Regions from separate parts of the Halomonas sp. THAF5a genome, predicted to be linked through region 1. Evidence: predicted binding sites of a transcription regulator. Region 1 holds the regulator's gene; the other holds the start of a gene.

The links. The regulator FNR, encoded in region 1, switches genes on or off when oxygen is low (the NO sensors DNR and NnrR bind a similar motif). The targets are predictions, from matches to a motif close to TTGATNTANATCAA.
Region 2: the regulator FNR is predicted to act here: its motif matches at 3,783-3,796, upstream of clpB (ATP-dependent chaperone ClpB).

The regions. Positions count from the first base shown of each region.
Region 1 is NZ_CP045417.1:658,772-666,273, forward strand. Features, by position in the region: gene FIU83_RS02950 (putative nucleotidyltransferase substrate binding domain-containing protein) at 1-721, shown strand, start outside; gene FIU83_RS02955 (3'-5' exonuclease) at 765-1,391, shown strand; gene ttcA (tRNA 2-thiocytidine(32) synthetase TtcA) at 1,488-2,399, shown strand; gene fnr (fumarate/nitrate reduction transcriptional regulator Fnr) at 2,542-3,285, opposite strand; gene hemN (oxygen-independent coproporphyrinogen III oxidase) at 3,353-4,708, opposite strand; gene FIU83_RS02975 (sulfite exporter TauE/SafE family protein) at 4,804-5,502, opposite strand; gene ccoS (cbb3-type cytochrome oxidase assembly protein CcoS) at 5,502-5,738, opposite strand; gene FIU83_RS02985 (heavy metal translocating P-type ATPase) at 5,735-7,502, opposite strand, start outside.
Region 2 is NZ_CP045417.1:3,505,278-3,512,779, forward strand. Features, by position in the region: gene FIU83_RS15885 (acetolactate synthase 3 large subunit) at 1-501, opposite strand, end outside; gene clpB (ATP-dependent chaperone ClpB) at 1,061-3,655, opposite strand; gene pgeF (peptidoglycan editing factor PgeF) at 3,930-4,685, opposite strand; gene rluD (23S rRNA pseudouridine(1911/1915/1917) synthase RluD) at 4,710-5,669, opposite strand; gene FIU83_RS15905 (outer membrane protein assembly factor BamD) at 5,795-6,607, shown strand; gene FIU83_RS15910 (NAD+ synthase) at 6,709-7,502, opposite strand, start outside.

The DNA of each region.
Region 1 (7,502 bases):
CGACTGGCCCGACTGCGCGGCGCAGATGCAGCGCCTCACCGAGACGCTGATCGAGCTGGGCTACCCGCCCTGTCCCGGCGACATCATGGTCTCCAACCCCGAGTGGGTGGGCACCGAGAGCCAGTGGCGCGGGCGCATCGCCCAGTGGGCGGCCAAGCGCGACGGCGAGAGCCTGATGCGCCTGGCGATCCTGCTCGACGCCCACGCGGTGGCCGGCAACGCCGCGCTGCTCGCGCGGCTGCGCGAGGAACTCTTCGAACGCTGCAGCCGCGACGAGATCCTGCTCTCCTACTTCGCCCGCACGGCGCTGCGCTTCTCTACGCCGCTGACCCTGTTCGGGTCGCTGAAGAAGCCCCAGCACGGGGTCGACATCAAGAAGGGCGGCATCTTCCCCATCGTCCACGGCGTGCGCACCCTGGCACTCGAGCGGCGCATCACGGCGACCTCGACCCTGGAGCGGCTCGAGGCGCTGGTCGCCGACGGCCGCCTGGAGGAGCGTTTCGCCGAGGACCTGGGCGAGGCCCTGTCGCTGTTCACCGAGCTGAGGCTTCGCCAGCAGCTGGCCCGCCTCGACGAGCCCGAGGGCCGGGACGAGGCGCCCGACCGGGTGGTGGTGCAGGCGCTCTCCTCCCTCGAGCGAGACCTGCTCCGCGAGGCCCTGCATATCGTCAAGGAGTTCAAGCAGCGGCTGTCCCATCGCTTCCACCTCGAGTACTCCTGACCCGCTCGCCGTTCACCGACCACGACACACGGAGGTTCTATTGATGCTCAGGGCCCTGCGCCGCGCCGCCGATCGACGCCGACAGGCACGCGGCGATCATGGCTGGCTCTTCGCGCCCTATACCGGCGAGGAGCTGGTCGCCATCGACTGCGTGGCCACCGGTCCCGACCCGCGTCGTGCCGAGCTGCTGTCGCTGGCGGCGGTGCGCCTTCGCGGCGACCGGGTGCTGACCAGCGACTCCCTCGACCTGCGGCTGGCGCCGCCCGCCAGCCTGAGTGGTGATTCGATCCGCCTGCACGGCCTGCGCGGCATCGACCTGGCCGAGGGGGCCGGGATCGACGAGGCCCTGTCGCAGTTCCTGGACTTCGCCGGCAACCGCCCGCTGATCGGCTGGCGCCTCGACGACGACCTGACGCTGCTCAACCGCTACCTGCGGCCGCGCTTCGGCTTCGACCTGCCCAACGCCCGCATCGACGTGGCCCAGGCCTACTATCGCCGGCTGCGTCGCCAGCACCCCGAGCTCGCCACCCGGCCGCGCTTCGAGGAGGTGGCCAGGCGAATGGGGGTGCCGGTGATGGGGCGGCACACGGCGCTCGGGGAGGCCGTGACCGCGGCGCTGATCCATCTGCGCCTGACCCGCGATGCGCTCGGGGTAGAGCGCTGCGGCTGATTCCGCGGCACGGGCGGGGCGCGTCGCCAGTCTCGCGGCAGAGTGGTAGGATAGGCGCCCTTTCCGTTCCCCGATTGCCCTGGCAGCGCCCCGACCATGCAAGATGCCGTGACCTTCGATCCCCGTCCCGCCGATGAGGCCGCCCCGGCCGAGCCGTCGACCCCGTCTGCCGAGGCGCCCGACGCCCAGGCCAGGCGCGAGTTCAACAAGCTGCAGAAGCGCCTGCGGCGCCAGGTCGGCAATGCCATCATCGACTTCGACATGATCCGCGAGGGCGACAAGGTGATGGTGTGCCTCTCCGGCGGCAAGGACAGCTACACCATGCTGGAGATTCTCCGGAACCTGCAGCGCAACGCGCCGGTGAACTTCTCGCTGGTGGCGGTGAACCTCGACCAGAAGCAGCCCGGCTTCCCCGAGCACGTGCTGCCCGAGTACCTGGACGGCCTCGGCGTGGACTACCACATCCTCGAGCGCGACACCTACTCGGTGGTCAAGGAGAAGACCCCGGAAGGCAAGACCACCTGTGCGCTCTGCTCGCGGCTGCGCCGCGGCTCGCTGTACGGCTACGCCGAGGAGATCGGGGCCACCAAGATCGCCCTGGGCCACCACCGCGAGGACATCCTCGAGACGCTGTTCCTCAACATGTTCTTCGGCGGCAGCCTCAAGTCGATGCCGCCCAAGCTGCTCTCCGACGACGGCAAGAACATCGTCATCCGCCCGCTGGCCTACTGCCGCGAGGCCGACATCGCCGAATTCTCCGAGCGCATGGCCTTCCCGATCATTCCCTGCAACCTGTGCGGCTCGCAGCCGAATCTGCAGCGCCAGGTGGTCAAGGAGATGCTCGCCGAGTGGGAGGCCAAGCATCCCGGCCGCCTGGAGAGCATGTTCAAGGCGGTGACCAACGTCGCGCCCTCGCAGCTGGCCGACCGCGAGCTGTTCGACTTCGCCGGGCTGGAGGAGAAGCAGGCCAAGATGCGGGCCGATCGCATCGACCTGCACAACGAGTGAGTCGCGCCGAGCGCCCGGCGGCTCAGTAACGGGCGGCAGGTGTCGAGGAAGCCAATGAAAAACCCACGGGATGTCGAGTCCCGTGGGTTTCTTCGTTGATGGCGGATACGCGGCGGTTCAGTCAGCACCCTGCCTGGCGCTGTCAGCGACAGCCCTCCTGCTCTGCGACCTCGAGCAGAGCCTCCAGGTCGAGGATGTTGACCTCGCGGCCGGAGACGGCCACCAGCCCCTGGGTCTGGAAGCGGCTCAGGATGCGACTGACGGTCTCCACCGCGAGCCCCAGGTAGTTGCCGATGTCGGCCCGGGACATGGAGAGCCGGAAGCTGTAGGGCGAGTAGCCGCGGCGGCGGAAGCGGTCGGAGAGGCTGGCGAAGAAGGTCGCCAGGCGCTGGTCGGCGGTCTTGCGTGACAGCAGGCGCATCATGCGGCGGTCGTCGCGCATCTCCTTGCTCATGCTGCGGTAGAGCTGGCCGCGCAGCTCCGGGAGGGATTCGGAGAGGCGGTCGAGGCGATCGAAGGGGATCTCGCAGACCGTGGTGGTCTCCAGCGCCACGACCGTCCCCGGGTAGCGCTCCTCGTCGATGCCGTCGAGGCCCACCAGCTCGCTGGGCAGGTAGAAGTTGGTCAGCTGGTCCTCGCCGCTGCCCTCGGTGGTCACCTGCTTGAGGCTGCCCGAGCGCACCGCGAAGACGCTGGTGAAGGGCGTGCCCTGGCGGAACAGGGGTTCGCCCTTCTTCAATGGCGGCCGGCGACGGATGATGGCATCGAACTGGTCCATGTCCTGCACTTCGAGCGCCAGCGGCAGGCAGAGCGAGCTCAGGCTGCAGGTCTGGCAGCGCGTCTCGTTCATCAGGGCGCGGCGCCTGCCGGTTGCGGGATCGGGCATGCTCTCCTCCATGACGGGTGGCTCGCTGCTCATTATGGGGGATAGTCCCCCACCGGCAAAGGATCCCTTAGGAGGGTGGCGCTTCCGGCTGTGGCGATGGGGCGTCGAGGTAGGCGTCGAAGGTCGCCGCCAGTCGATGGATCATCAGGCGCCCGCTGGGCGTCACGCGCCACCGAGGCCCCTCGCGCACGATCAGTCCCTGCGGCTCGGCACCGGCGAGACGTGCCAGCGGCTCGGCGAGGTGGGCCTCGGCGTCCAGCCCGAAGGCCTCGCCGATGGCCGACAGGTCGAGATGATGATCGCAGGTCAGCTGCTCGATGGCGGCGCCGCGCAGCCGGTCGTCCAGGCTCAGCCGATGGCCGGCGACGGTGGGCAACTCCCCGCGGTCCAGGGCCGCCTCGTACGCCGCGAGGCGCAGCGGGTTGCGCACGTGCAGGGCGTCCAGCCGCGAGACCGCCATGACGCCGAGGCCGACCAGGTCGTCGCGCCGGCGCCCGGCCGCCAGCGCCTGGACCAGGCGGTCGCCACCGCGCACGTAGCGGTCGTGGCCGAGATGCACGTAGCCCGCGGCGGCGAGCCGCTCGATGGCCGCCTGCAGCATCACCCGGACCTCCCGGGGAGCGGGCAGGTCCGCGGACCGGATCTGGCGCTGCCCGGGGAAGCGCTCGGGCGCATGGCGGTAGTGGAACAGCGACAGCCGCGACGGCGCCATGGCGATGACCTGCTCGAGGGTGGCGATGAAGCCGTCGCGGGTCTGGCGAGGCAGGCCGAGGACCAGGTTCAGGTTCACGGAGCCGAAGCCCAGCCGCTCCGCCTCGTCGAGCAGCTGCTCGGTCATGCCGCGCCCCTGCTCGCGGTTGATCGCCCGCTGGACCTCGGGGTCCAGATCGAGCACCTCCAGGCTCAGCCGATTGAAGCCCAGCGCCTCGAGATGGCGCAGGGTGAAGACATCGGCCCCCCGGGGGTCGATCTCGATGAGGTACTCCCGGTCGCGGTCGGCGGCCAGCCGGAAGCGGGCATCCAGCCGGTCGATCAGGTCGCCCATCTGGTCGAGTGTCAGGAAGGTCGGCGTGCCGCCGCCCCACCGCAGGGCGCGGATCTCGCGCCCGGGGTCCAGGTGGCGGCGGATCAACACCATCTCCCGATCGAGGCGGCTGAGGTAGGCCTCGGCCAGCCGGCGGTCCGCGGTGGTGACCGGCCGGCGGGTGCAGTGAAAGCAGGCGTGCTGGCAGAAGGGCAGATGCACGTAGAGCGATAGCGGACGCGCCGCGGCGTTGCTCTGCTCGAGGGCCTGACGATAGGCCTCCGGGCCGATGCCGTCGTCCATCGCCCGGGGCGTGGGGTAGGCGGCATAGGCGGGGGACGGCGAGGCCGCCGCGAAGGGGACGTCGTGACCGGATGCGGCAGGCGCGGGCGCGGGCATGGTCGGCCCTCTGGAGGGAAACATGCCTTCATGCTAGCGAGGCGCCCGTCGCCACGCGTTGAGCTGCGTCAAGCGAAGCCGCGATCGGCGCGGGGTCAGTGCATCGACGCCCCCGGCAGCAGCGTCCACAGCTGCCAGAGGGCGAAGGCGATGATCGAGAGCGCGGCCAGCGTGCGAGTCGCCGGGTGACGGATCAGGGTGCCGAACTGGCGCGCGGCGAGGCCGGTGGCCAGCAGGGCCGGCAGGGTGCCGAGGCCGAAGGCGCCCATCAGGGCCGCGCCCCGCAGGGGGTCGGCGATCGCCAGGCTCCAGGCGAGCATCGAGTAGACCAGGCCGCACGGCAGCCAGCCCCAGACGGCGCCCAGGGCGAAGGCCTGGGGCACCCTCACCACCGGCATCAGCCGCCGCCCCACGGGCTCGAGGTGATGCCAGAGCCGCCTGCCGACCGCCTCGACCCTGAGGAGTCCCTTCCACCAGTCGGCGATGTAGAGCGCCATCAGGATCAGCATCACCGCGGCCAGTGCCTGGAGCCCCAGGCGCGCCTGGGGGCTCAGGGCAATCAGGGTGCCGAGGGCCGCCGCCAGGGCGCCGGCCGCCATGTAGCTTCCGATGCGGCCCAGGTTGTAGCCGAGCAGCAGTCCCGAGAGGCGGGCGGGGCTTCTCATGCTGGGCGGCACGGCGAAGGTCAGGGCGCTCATGATGCCGCCGCACATGCCGATGCAGTGGGCGCCACCGAGCAGGCCGAAGACGAAGGCCGCCGCCAGCGGGGGAAGGTCGAGGCCGGTGGGATCCATCAGTCGCGGCGGCCCTCGCCACGAGGCGCGTCGGCACCAGGATCGGCCCCGGGCTCGGCATCGGACGGGGCGCGCGATGAGCGCGGCCGATCGTTCTCGTCCTCGTCGAAGAGGATGCGGTAGGCGGGGCCCTCGAGGTCCTCGAACTGGTCGTGGCGGACGGCCCAGAAGAAGGCCCAGACCGCCAGTCCCAGCAGGATCAGCGAGAGGGGGATCAGCAGGTAGAGGATGCTCATGCGTTCACCAGCCTGGGGGAGTCGGCGCCGGCGGGGCGCTCGGGTCCGGCGCGGGTCAGGCGCAGGGCGTTGCCGACGACGACCAGCGAGCTCGCCGACATGCCGATGGCGGCGAGCCAGGGGGGCACGAAGCCCATCGCCGCCAGGGGCAGCGCCGAGACGTTGTAGATCAGCGACCAGGCCAGGTTCTGGCGGATGATGCGCCGGGTGGCGCGGCTGGTCGCGACGGCCTCGACGATACGCCCCAGCCGCGGGCCGAGCAAGACGGCGTCGGCGCGGGTGCGGGCGAGGTCGGTGGCGCCGTTCATGGCGATAGCCACGTCGGCCCCGGCCAGCACCGGCACGTCGTTGATGCCGTCGCCGACCATCGCCACCCGCTCGCCGGCGGCCTGCAGCGACCGGAGGCGCGCCAGCTTGTCCTCCGGGGAGGCCGCCGCCTGCCAGGTCGCGAGGCCGAGGCGCCGGGCCATGGCCGCCACCGCCGACTCGGTGTCGCCGGAGAGCAGTTCCACGGCGAGGCCGCGGGCCTCCAGCGCCGCTATGGTCTCCCGGGCATCCTCGCGCAGGCGGTCGTGCAGGCGGAACCAGGCGCGGGGGGCGCCCGCCTCCGCCAGCAGCAGCCACTGCCCCTCGCCCGGCGTCTCGGGACTCGCCTCGGGGGCGGCGAAGGCGGGCGTGCCGAGCCGCCAGCGGCGCCCGTCGATGTGGCCCTCCAGGCCCTGGCCGGGGCGGCTGAGCACCCCGTCGGCGGCGAGGCCGGCCTCGCGGAAGGGGCGGAAGGCGCGGGCGATGGGGTGCTCGGAGTGGGCCTCCAGGGCGGCGGCCAGGGCGCGGGCACGCGCCTCGTCCAGGCCCTCGCCGAGCGGACGGGTCTCCACCAGGCTCATCTCGCCGCTGGTCAGGGTGCCGGTCTTGTCGAAGATCACCCGGTCGAGCTGCGACAGCGCCTCCAGGGCGTCGGCGCGGGTGATCAGCACGCCGCGGCGGTGCAGCCGGCCATGGCCGGCGGTCAGCGCCGTGGGCGTGGCCAGCGCCAGGGCGCAGGGGCAGGTCACCACCAGTACCGAGAGGGTGACCCAGAGGGTGCGCTCGGGGTCGATGAACCACCAGGCGACGGCCACGGCGACGGAGATCAGCAGCACCTGCAGCACGAAGTGGTGGGCCATGCGCGCCGCCAGCTGGGCGATGCGCGGCCGGCTGGCGAAGGCGCGGTCGGTGAGGTCGACGATGCCGGCGACCCGGGCCTCGGCCCCGGTGTGGGTGACGCGCACCGTCAGCGGGCTCTCGATGTTCTGGCTGCCGCCGGTGACGCGGTCGCCGACGCGCCGGGTCACCGGCAGGTATTCGCCGGTGAGCATCGACTCGTCGAGGCTCGATTCGCCGCTCTCGATGATGCCGTCGGCCGGCACGCCGTGGCCGGGCTTGACCAGCACCCGGTCGCCGGCGGCCAGCTCGCTGGAGGGCAGGATACGCTCCTCGCCCGCCTCGGTGAGGCGGATCGCCGAGAGCGGCAGCACGCCGGCGAGGGCGTTGCCGCTGTGGCCGCTGCGGCGCCGGGCGCGCACCTCGATGTAGCGCCCGAAGAGCAGGAAGAAGGTGAACATCGCCACCGAGTCGAAGTAGACGTCGCCATGGCCGATGATCACCGCGTAGCCGCTGGCCAGGTAGGCGCCGCCGATGGCCAGGGACACCGGCACGTCCATGCCCAGGGTGCGGGTCCGAAGGTCGCGCAGGGCGCCCGCGAAGAAGGGCTGGGCCGAGAAG
Region 2 (7,502 bases), 960 kb from region 1:
CGCGGTCATGTCCTTGGGAATGTCCACCACCACCGGGCCGGGACGCCCGCTCGCGGCCAGGTAGTAGGCCTTCTTGAGGACTTCGGGAATCTCGGTCGGGTGCTTGATCGAGAAGCTGTGCTTCACGATCGGCCGGGTCACGCCGACGATGTCGGTCTCCTGGAAGGCGTCGTCGCCGATCAGGTGGCTCATCACCTGGCCGCACAGCACCACCATCGGGATCGAGTCCATGTAGGCGGTGGCGATGCCGGTGACGGCGTTGGTCGCCCCGGGCCCGGAGGTCACCAGCACCGTGCCGGGCTTGCCGGAGGCCCGGGCATAGCCGTCGGCGGCATGCGTGGCGGCCTGTTCGTGGCGCACCAGGATGTGCTTGACCTTGTCCTGACGAAACAGCGCGTCGTAGATGTGCAGCGCCGCCCCGCCGGGATACCCATAGATATATTCGACGCCCTCATCCTGGAGGAAGCGGGCAATCATGTCTGCGCCGGAAAGCAGTTCCACAGATGTATCTCCCCTGGAGGTCTCGAGTGCGATCCGTGTCCGCCGTCGGGACACGAAGTCGAGTGCGGCGGTATGCCGCTGCCGGCCGTGCCGGCACCTGATGCCAAACCCTGGCAGTAAGGGCCCTGTTGGGGCCTGCACTCTCATCACGGCGGGTCGCCGCGTCGGGGCGTTGGCCAGGCCGGGCGGTTGGCCCGGACCCGGAAGTCCTTCGGCGGGTAGAGGCCCTTGGCCTACCCTTCGCGCGGGGTTGGGGGGTGGCCCGCTGGTATCCGCGCCCGCAAATCAGGAAGGCTCAAGGTTCCATTAGCGTTGTTGGCGTGTCAACCGCGGAAACCGCGTGGGTAGCCCATGGCGGGACTTTCGGCAAGTCCGGGCGGCCAGGCTGGCGCCAGAAAAAAGAGCCCGCCGACTCACGCAGAGCGGCGGGCAAGGGGGGTTACAGGACGCAACCTGATGTTAAGTCTAGACGGTTGTCGCCCGGGCGCCGGGCGACGAACGTAACGCTTTGTGGCGGTTTGTGGCGCATTGTGGTCACTGTCATGCCGGGGCTCGCGCCTCAGCTCTGGAAGACCAGCTGGTCGCCCTCCGTCTCGACATGGATGACGTCGCCGGGCGTGAACTTGCCGGCCAGCAGGTCCTGGGCCAGCGGGTTCTCGATGCGGCTCTGGATCGCCCGCTTGAGGGGGCGCGCCCCGAACACCGGGTCGAAGCCGACCACGGCCAGCTGCGCCAGGGCCGCGTCGCTGACCTCGAGCGACAGGTCGTGCTCGGCGAGGCGCGCGCGCAGGCGCTCGAGCTGGATGCCGGCGATGGCCTGGATCTGCTCCTGGCCGAGGGCGTGGAACACCACCACCTCGTCGATGCGGTTGATCAGCTCGGGACGGAAGTGATCGGCGACCACCGCCATCACCATCTCCTTCATCTGCGCATAATCCTGGTCGGCGTCACCGCTGTCGCTGCTCATGCGCTGGATGATGTCCGAGCCCATGTTGGAGGTCATCACGATCACGGTGTTGCGGAAGTCCACCGTGCGCCCCTGGCCGTCGGTGAGGCGGCCGTCCTCCAGCACCTGCAGCAGGATGTTGAAGACGTCGGCGTGGGCCTTCTCGACCTCGTCGAGCAGCAGCACCGAGTAGGGCTTGCGGCGCACCGCCTCGGTCAGGTAGCCGCCCTCCTCGTAGCCGACGTAGCCGGGAGGCGCGCCGATCAGCCGGGCCACGGAGTGCTTCTCCATGAACTCGGACATGTCGATGCGCACCATCGCCTCCTCGGTGTCGAAGAGGAAGTTCGCCAGCGACTTGCAGAGCTCCGTCTTGCCCACCCCGGTCGGGCCGAGGAACAGGAAGGAGCCGTTGGGGCGGTGCGGGTCGGCGAGCCCGGCCCTTGAGCGGCGCACGGCGTTGGCCACGGCGGTGACCGCCTCGTCCTGGCCGATCACCCGCTCGTGGAGCGCCTCCTCCATGCGCAGCAGCTTGTCACGCTCGCCCTCGAGCATCTTGGCCACCGGGATGCCGGTCCAGCGCGACACCACCTCGGCGATCTCCTCCTCGGTGACGTTGGAGCGCAGCAGCTGGTGCCTGGTAGTGTCGGCCTCGGCCTCGGCGCTCTCGGCGATCTTCTTCTCCAGGTCGGGGATCACCCCGTACTGGATCTCGGACATGCGCGCCAGGTCGCCCTGGCGGCGGGCCTGCTCCAGGTCGATGCGGGCGCGATCGAGCTCGTCCTTGAACTGCGCCGCGCCCTGAATGCTGGCCTTCTCGGCCTTCCAGATCTCGTCGAGGTCGGCGTACTCGCGCTCGAGCTCGCCGATCTGCTCCTCCAGGCCCTCGAGGCGCTTCCTGGAGGCTTCGTCGGTCTCCTTCTTGAGGTGCTCGCGCTCCATCTTGAGCTGGATCAAGCGCCGGTCGAGGCGGTCCATCTCCTCGGGCTTGGAGTCGAGCTCCATGCGGATGCGCGAGGAGGCCTCGTCGATCAGGTCGATGGCCTTGTCGGGCAGCTGGCGGTCGGTGATGTAGCGGGTCGAGAGCCTGGCTGCGGCGATGATCGCGCCGTCGGTGATGTCGACGCCGTGGTGCACCTCGTAGCGCTCCTTGAGGCCGCGCAGGATCGCCACGGTGTCCTCCTCGGAGGGCTCGTCGACCAGCACCTTCTGGAAGCGGCGCTCCAGGGCCGCGTCCTTCTCGATGTACTGGCGGTACTCGTCGAGGGTGGTGGCGCCCACGCAGTGCAGCTCGCCTCGGGCCAGGGCCGGTTTCAACATGTTGCCGGCGTCCATGGAGCCCTCGGCCTTGCCGGCGCCGACCATGGTGTGCAGCTCGTCGATGAAGAGGATCACCCGGCCCTCCTCCTGGGCCAGCTCCTTGAGCACCGACTTGAGGCGCTCCTCGAACTCGCCGCGGAACTTGGCCCCGGCCAACAGCGCGCCCATGTCCAGCGACAGCACGCGCTTGTCCTTGAGGCCCTCCGGCACCTCGCCGTCGACGATGCGCTGCGCGAGCCCCTCGACGATGGCGGTCTTGCCGACGCCGGGTTCGCCGATCAGCACCGGGTTGTTCTTGGTGCGCCGCTGCAGCACCTGGATGGTGCGGCGGATCTCGTCGTCGCGGCCGATCACCGGGTCGATCTTGCCACTGGCGGCCCGCTCGTTGAGATCGAGGGTGTACTTGGCCAGCGCCTCGCGCTGGTCCTCGGCGTTGGGATCGTCGACGCTCTCGCCGCCGCGCACGCCGCTCACGGCGGTCTCCAGCGCCTGGCGAGTCAGGCCGGCCTGGGTCAGCCGCTTGGTCAGCGCGCCGCCCATCTCCAGGGCGGCCAGCAGCACCAATTCGCTTGCGATGTACTGGTCGCCGCGCTTCTGGGCCTCGCGGTCGGTGAGGTTGAAGAGCTTGATCAGGTCGCGAGAGGGCTGCACCTCGCCGTCGAAGTTGGCGACCTTGGGCAGGTCGTCGAGATGGCCGACCAGGCCGTCGCGCAGCCGCGCGGCGTCGGCGCCGGCCTTCTGCACCAGCGCCTTCACGCCGGTATCGGTGGCATCGAGCAGCGCCAGCAGCAGGTGGGCGGGCTCCAGCTGGTTGTGCCCGCGGCCCACGGCCAGCGACTGGGCATCGGCCACGGCGTTCTGCAGCTTGGCGGTGAACTTGTCGAATCGCATGGTGATTCCTCCATCGGGATGGCGGCGCGTTCGGACGCGCCGCGTGACCCTGTCAATGTGTCTTGAGGGCTTCAATGGAGTCAGGGTGGCCGGCTTTCAAGTCGCCGGCCAGGGAAGGCGAAGGAGGTTGATATGGATCAAGCCTGCGGACTAGAGACCATGGCCATCGGGGTCAGACCCTTAAGCATGCTTTGGAATTTCATACCAAAGCATACTTAAGGGTCTGACCCCAAACAGTGGTGTGCCCGCCAACGGTGCCCACTTGGCTCTTGCCTCAGCGCAACCAAATCACGCTGGCCATGCGGCCGGTGACGCCGTCGTCGCGGCGGTGGGAGTAGAAGCGCGACTCGCAGGCGGTACAGAAGTGACCGCCGCTGATGTGCGACACGCCGAGGCGCTCCAGGCGCAGGCGGGCGAGCTTGTAGAGGTCGGCCATGTAGTGCCCCAGCCGATAGGGGCTCGGGTCGAAGGCCGCCTCGGCCTCGGGATGCACGCCGACGAAGGCCTGCTGCACCTCGGGCCCGACCTCGAACTGGGCGTTGGAGATCGCCGGGCCCAGCCAGGCCATCAGCGCCTCCGGGGGCAGCCCCATGGCCCCGACGGTCGCCTCGATCACGCCGCCGGCGAGCCCGCGCCAGCCGGCATGGATGGCCGCCACCCGGGTGCCGTTCCGGTCGCAGAGAAAGATCGGCAGGCAGTCGGCGGTCAGCACCACGCAGGCGTAGTCGCGGCTCATCGCCACCGCGGCGTCCGCCTCGGGCCGGGCAGCGGAGTAGGCCTGCTGCACCCGGGCGCCGTGTACCTGATCGAGCCACAGCAGCGGGCGGTCGTCGCCGACCTCCTTCTCCAGCTGGCGACGGCACAGCGCCACGTGGTCCGGGTTGTCGCCCACGTGGTCGGCCGCGTTGAAGGCGGCGAAGGCGCCCTGGCTGGGGCCGGTCTCGCGGGTGGTGACGAAGGCCCCGACGCTCTCCGGGGCGGGCCAGTCGGGCAGGATCGGCGTCGGGCGCAGGTCGAGGGTATCGCTCATCACGGGGTCCTTGGCACACGGGCCTCAGCGCATGGTCTCGCCGTCTTCACGCAGGAAGTCGAGCAGCATCAGCAGGTCATCCGGCAGCGGCGCGCGAAAGGCCATGCGCTCGCCGCTCTCCGGGTGCACGAAGGCGAGCTTGCGGGCGTGCAGCGCCTGGCGCGGGAACTCGCGCAGGATCTCCTTGAGCCGCTCGTCGGCGCCGGCCGGCAGCTTGAGGCGCCCGCCATAGACCGGATCGCCGATCAACGGGTAGCGCACGTGGGCCATATGCACGCGGATCTGGTGGGTGCGCCCGGTCTCGAGCTTGCAGCGCACATGGGTGTGGGCGCGGAAGCGCTCGACGACCCGGTAGTGCGTCACCGCCGGCTTGCCCGAGGCGTTCACCGCCTGGCGCTTGCGGTCGCGCGGATGGCGGCCGATGGGCGCATCCACGGTGCCGCCGGCGGTCACCACCCCGACCACCACGGCATCGTACTCCCGGGACACGCTACGCGCCTGGAGCTGCTCGACCAGCGCCGTCTGGGCGGCCAAAGTCTTGGCCACCACCATCAGGCCGCTGGTGTCCTTGTCCAGGCGATGCACGATACCCGCCCGCGGGATCGCCGCGAGCTCGGGGTCATGGTGCAGCAGGGCGTTGAGCAGGGTGCCGTCGGGGTTGCCCGCGGCCGGGTGGACCACCAGGCCCGGCGGCTTGTCGATCACCAGCACCGCGTCGTCCTCGTAGACCACCGTCAGCGGGATGTCCTCGGGCTCGAAGCGGGTGTCGTCCTCGATCTCGACGGCGAGCGCCAGGGCCTCGCCACCGTAGACCTTGTCCTTGGGCTTGGCCGGCTGGCCATCGAGGGTCAGGGCGCCGCTCTTGATCCAGGACTTGAGCCGCTCTCGGGAGAAGTCGGCGAAGAGCTCGGCGGCGGCCTGGTCGAGGCGCAGGCCCGCCATGCGTTCGGGAACGCGCTGCTGGGCTTCGAGGGTCTGGGACATGGGTCGGAACGGGGCTCCGTGCGCACCGGGAGCGATGACTGCGTTTCGCCGCAAGGTGCTTTATAGTGGGCGGATATCGGCCGATTCTATCACGGCCACCCGGGTTGTTAGACACGAGGATCACGATGCGCGTTATCACCTCCCCCGCTCGCCTGGCCGTTCTGATGCTGGCCGGCACCCTGCTGGCCGGCTGTGCCGGCACCCCCGAGGAAGAGGAACTCGACGGCGTCGCCGAACGCCAGCTCTACGAGGAGGGGCGCGAGGCCCTCGAAGAGAGCAGCTACACCACGGCGATCAACCGGCTCGAGGCCATCGACACCCGCTTCCCCTTCGGCGAGCACGCCGAGCAGGCCCAGCTGGAGCTGATCTACGCCTACTACCAGACCGACGACTGGGAGAGCGCCCGAGCTGCGGCGAGCCGCTTCATCCGCCTGCACCCCGATCATCCCCAGGTCGACTATGCCTACTACATGCGCGGCCTGGCCGCCTGGCAGGCGGGACGCTTCAGCCTGGAGCGCCTGCGCGTCATCGACATCTCCAAGCGTGACCTGGGCGCCACCCGCGACGCCTACGCCGACTTCAGCGAGCTGATCCAGCGCTACCCGAGCAGCCAGTACGCCCCGGACGCCCAGCAGCGCATCGTCTACCTGCGCAACGTGCTGGCCCGCCACGAGCTGCACGTGGCCGACTTCTACCTGCGCAAGGGCGCCTACCTTGCCGCCGTGGAGCGCGGCCGCTGGGTGCTGGAGAACTACCCGCAGACCGAGGCCAGCCGCGACGCCCTGGCGACCATGGTCGAGGGTTACCTCGGCCTCGAGATGCGCGACCGCGCCCGCGAGACCCTACAGGTGCTGATCGACAACGCGCCGGACCACGACCGGCTGCGCGGCCGCACCTTCCAGCCGCAGCACGTGAAGGCCGAGGCACTCTCGGCCTGAACCGCGCCTGACCGCAGCCAACACCCGCCAGAACCCACAACGCCACCGCCCTCTCGGGCGGTGGCGTTGCGTTAGGGGGAGGCAGACTCGCCGACGCGGCGCTATTCGCCGGGCTGCCAGCCGTTGACGATGGGGTAGCGGCGATCGCGGCCGAAGCCGCGACGGGTGACGCGCACCCCTACCGGGGCCTGGCGGCGCTTGTACTCGCAGCAATCCACCAGCTTGACCACCCTGTAGACGTCGTCGCGGTCGAAGCCCGCAGCGATGATCGCCTCGGCACTCATGTCGCCCTCGATGTAGCGCACCAGGATGGCGTCGAGCACGTCGTAGTCCGGCAGGCTGTCGCTGTCCTGCTGGTCGGGGGCGAGCTCGGCGGAGGGCGGCCGCTCGATGACCCGCTCCGGAATCGCCGGCGACTCGCTGTTGCGCCAGCGGGCCAGGCGGTAGACCCAGGTCTTGTAGACGTCCTTGATGGCATTGTAGCCGCCGACCATGTCGCCGTAGAGGGTGGCGTAGCCGACCGCCATCTCGCTCTTGTTGCCGGTGGTCAGCACCATCAGGCCCTTCTTGTTGGAGATCGCCATCAGCAGCACGCCGCGGCAGCGCGACTGCAGGTTCTCCTCGGTGGTGTCGCGCTCGGTGCCGGCGAAGCTCTCGGCCAGCGTCGACATGAAGGCCTCGACCATCGGTTCGATGGGCATCACCTCGTACTCCACGCCGAGCAGCTTCGCCTGCTCGGCGGCGTCCTGCTTGGAGATGTCCGCCGTATAGTGGTAGGGCATCATCACCGCGTGGACACGCTGCGGCCCCAGGGCATCGACCGCGATGGCCAGCGACAGCGCCGAGTCGATGCCGCCGGAGAGCCCCAGCACCACGCCCTCGAAGCCGCTCTTGT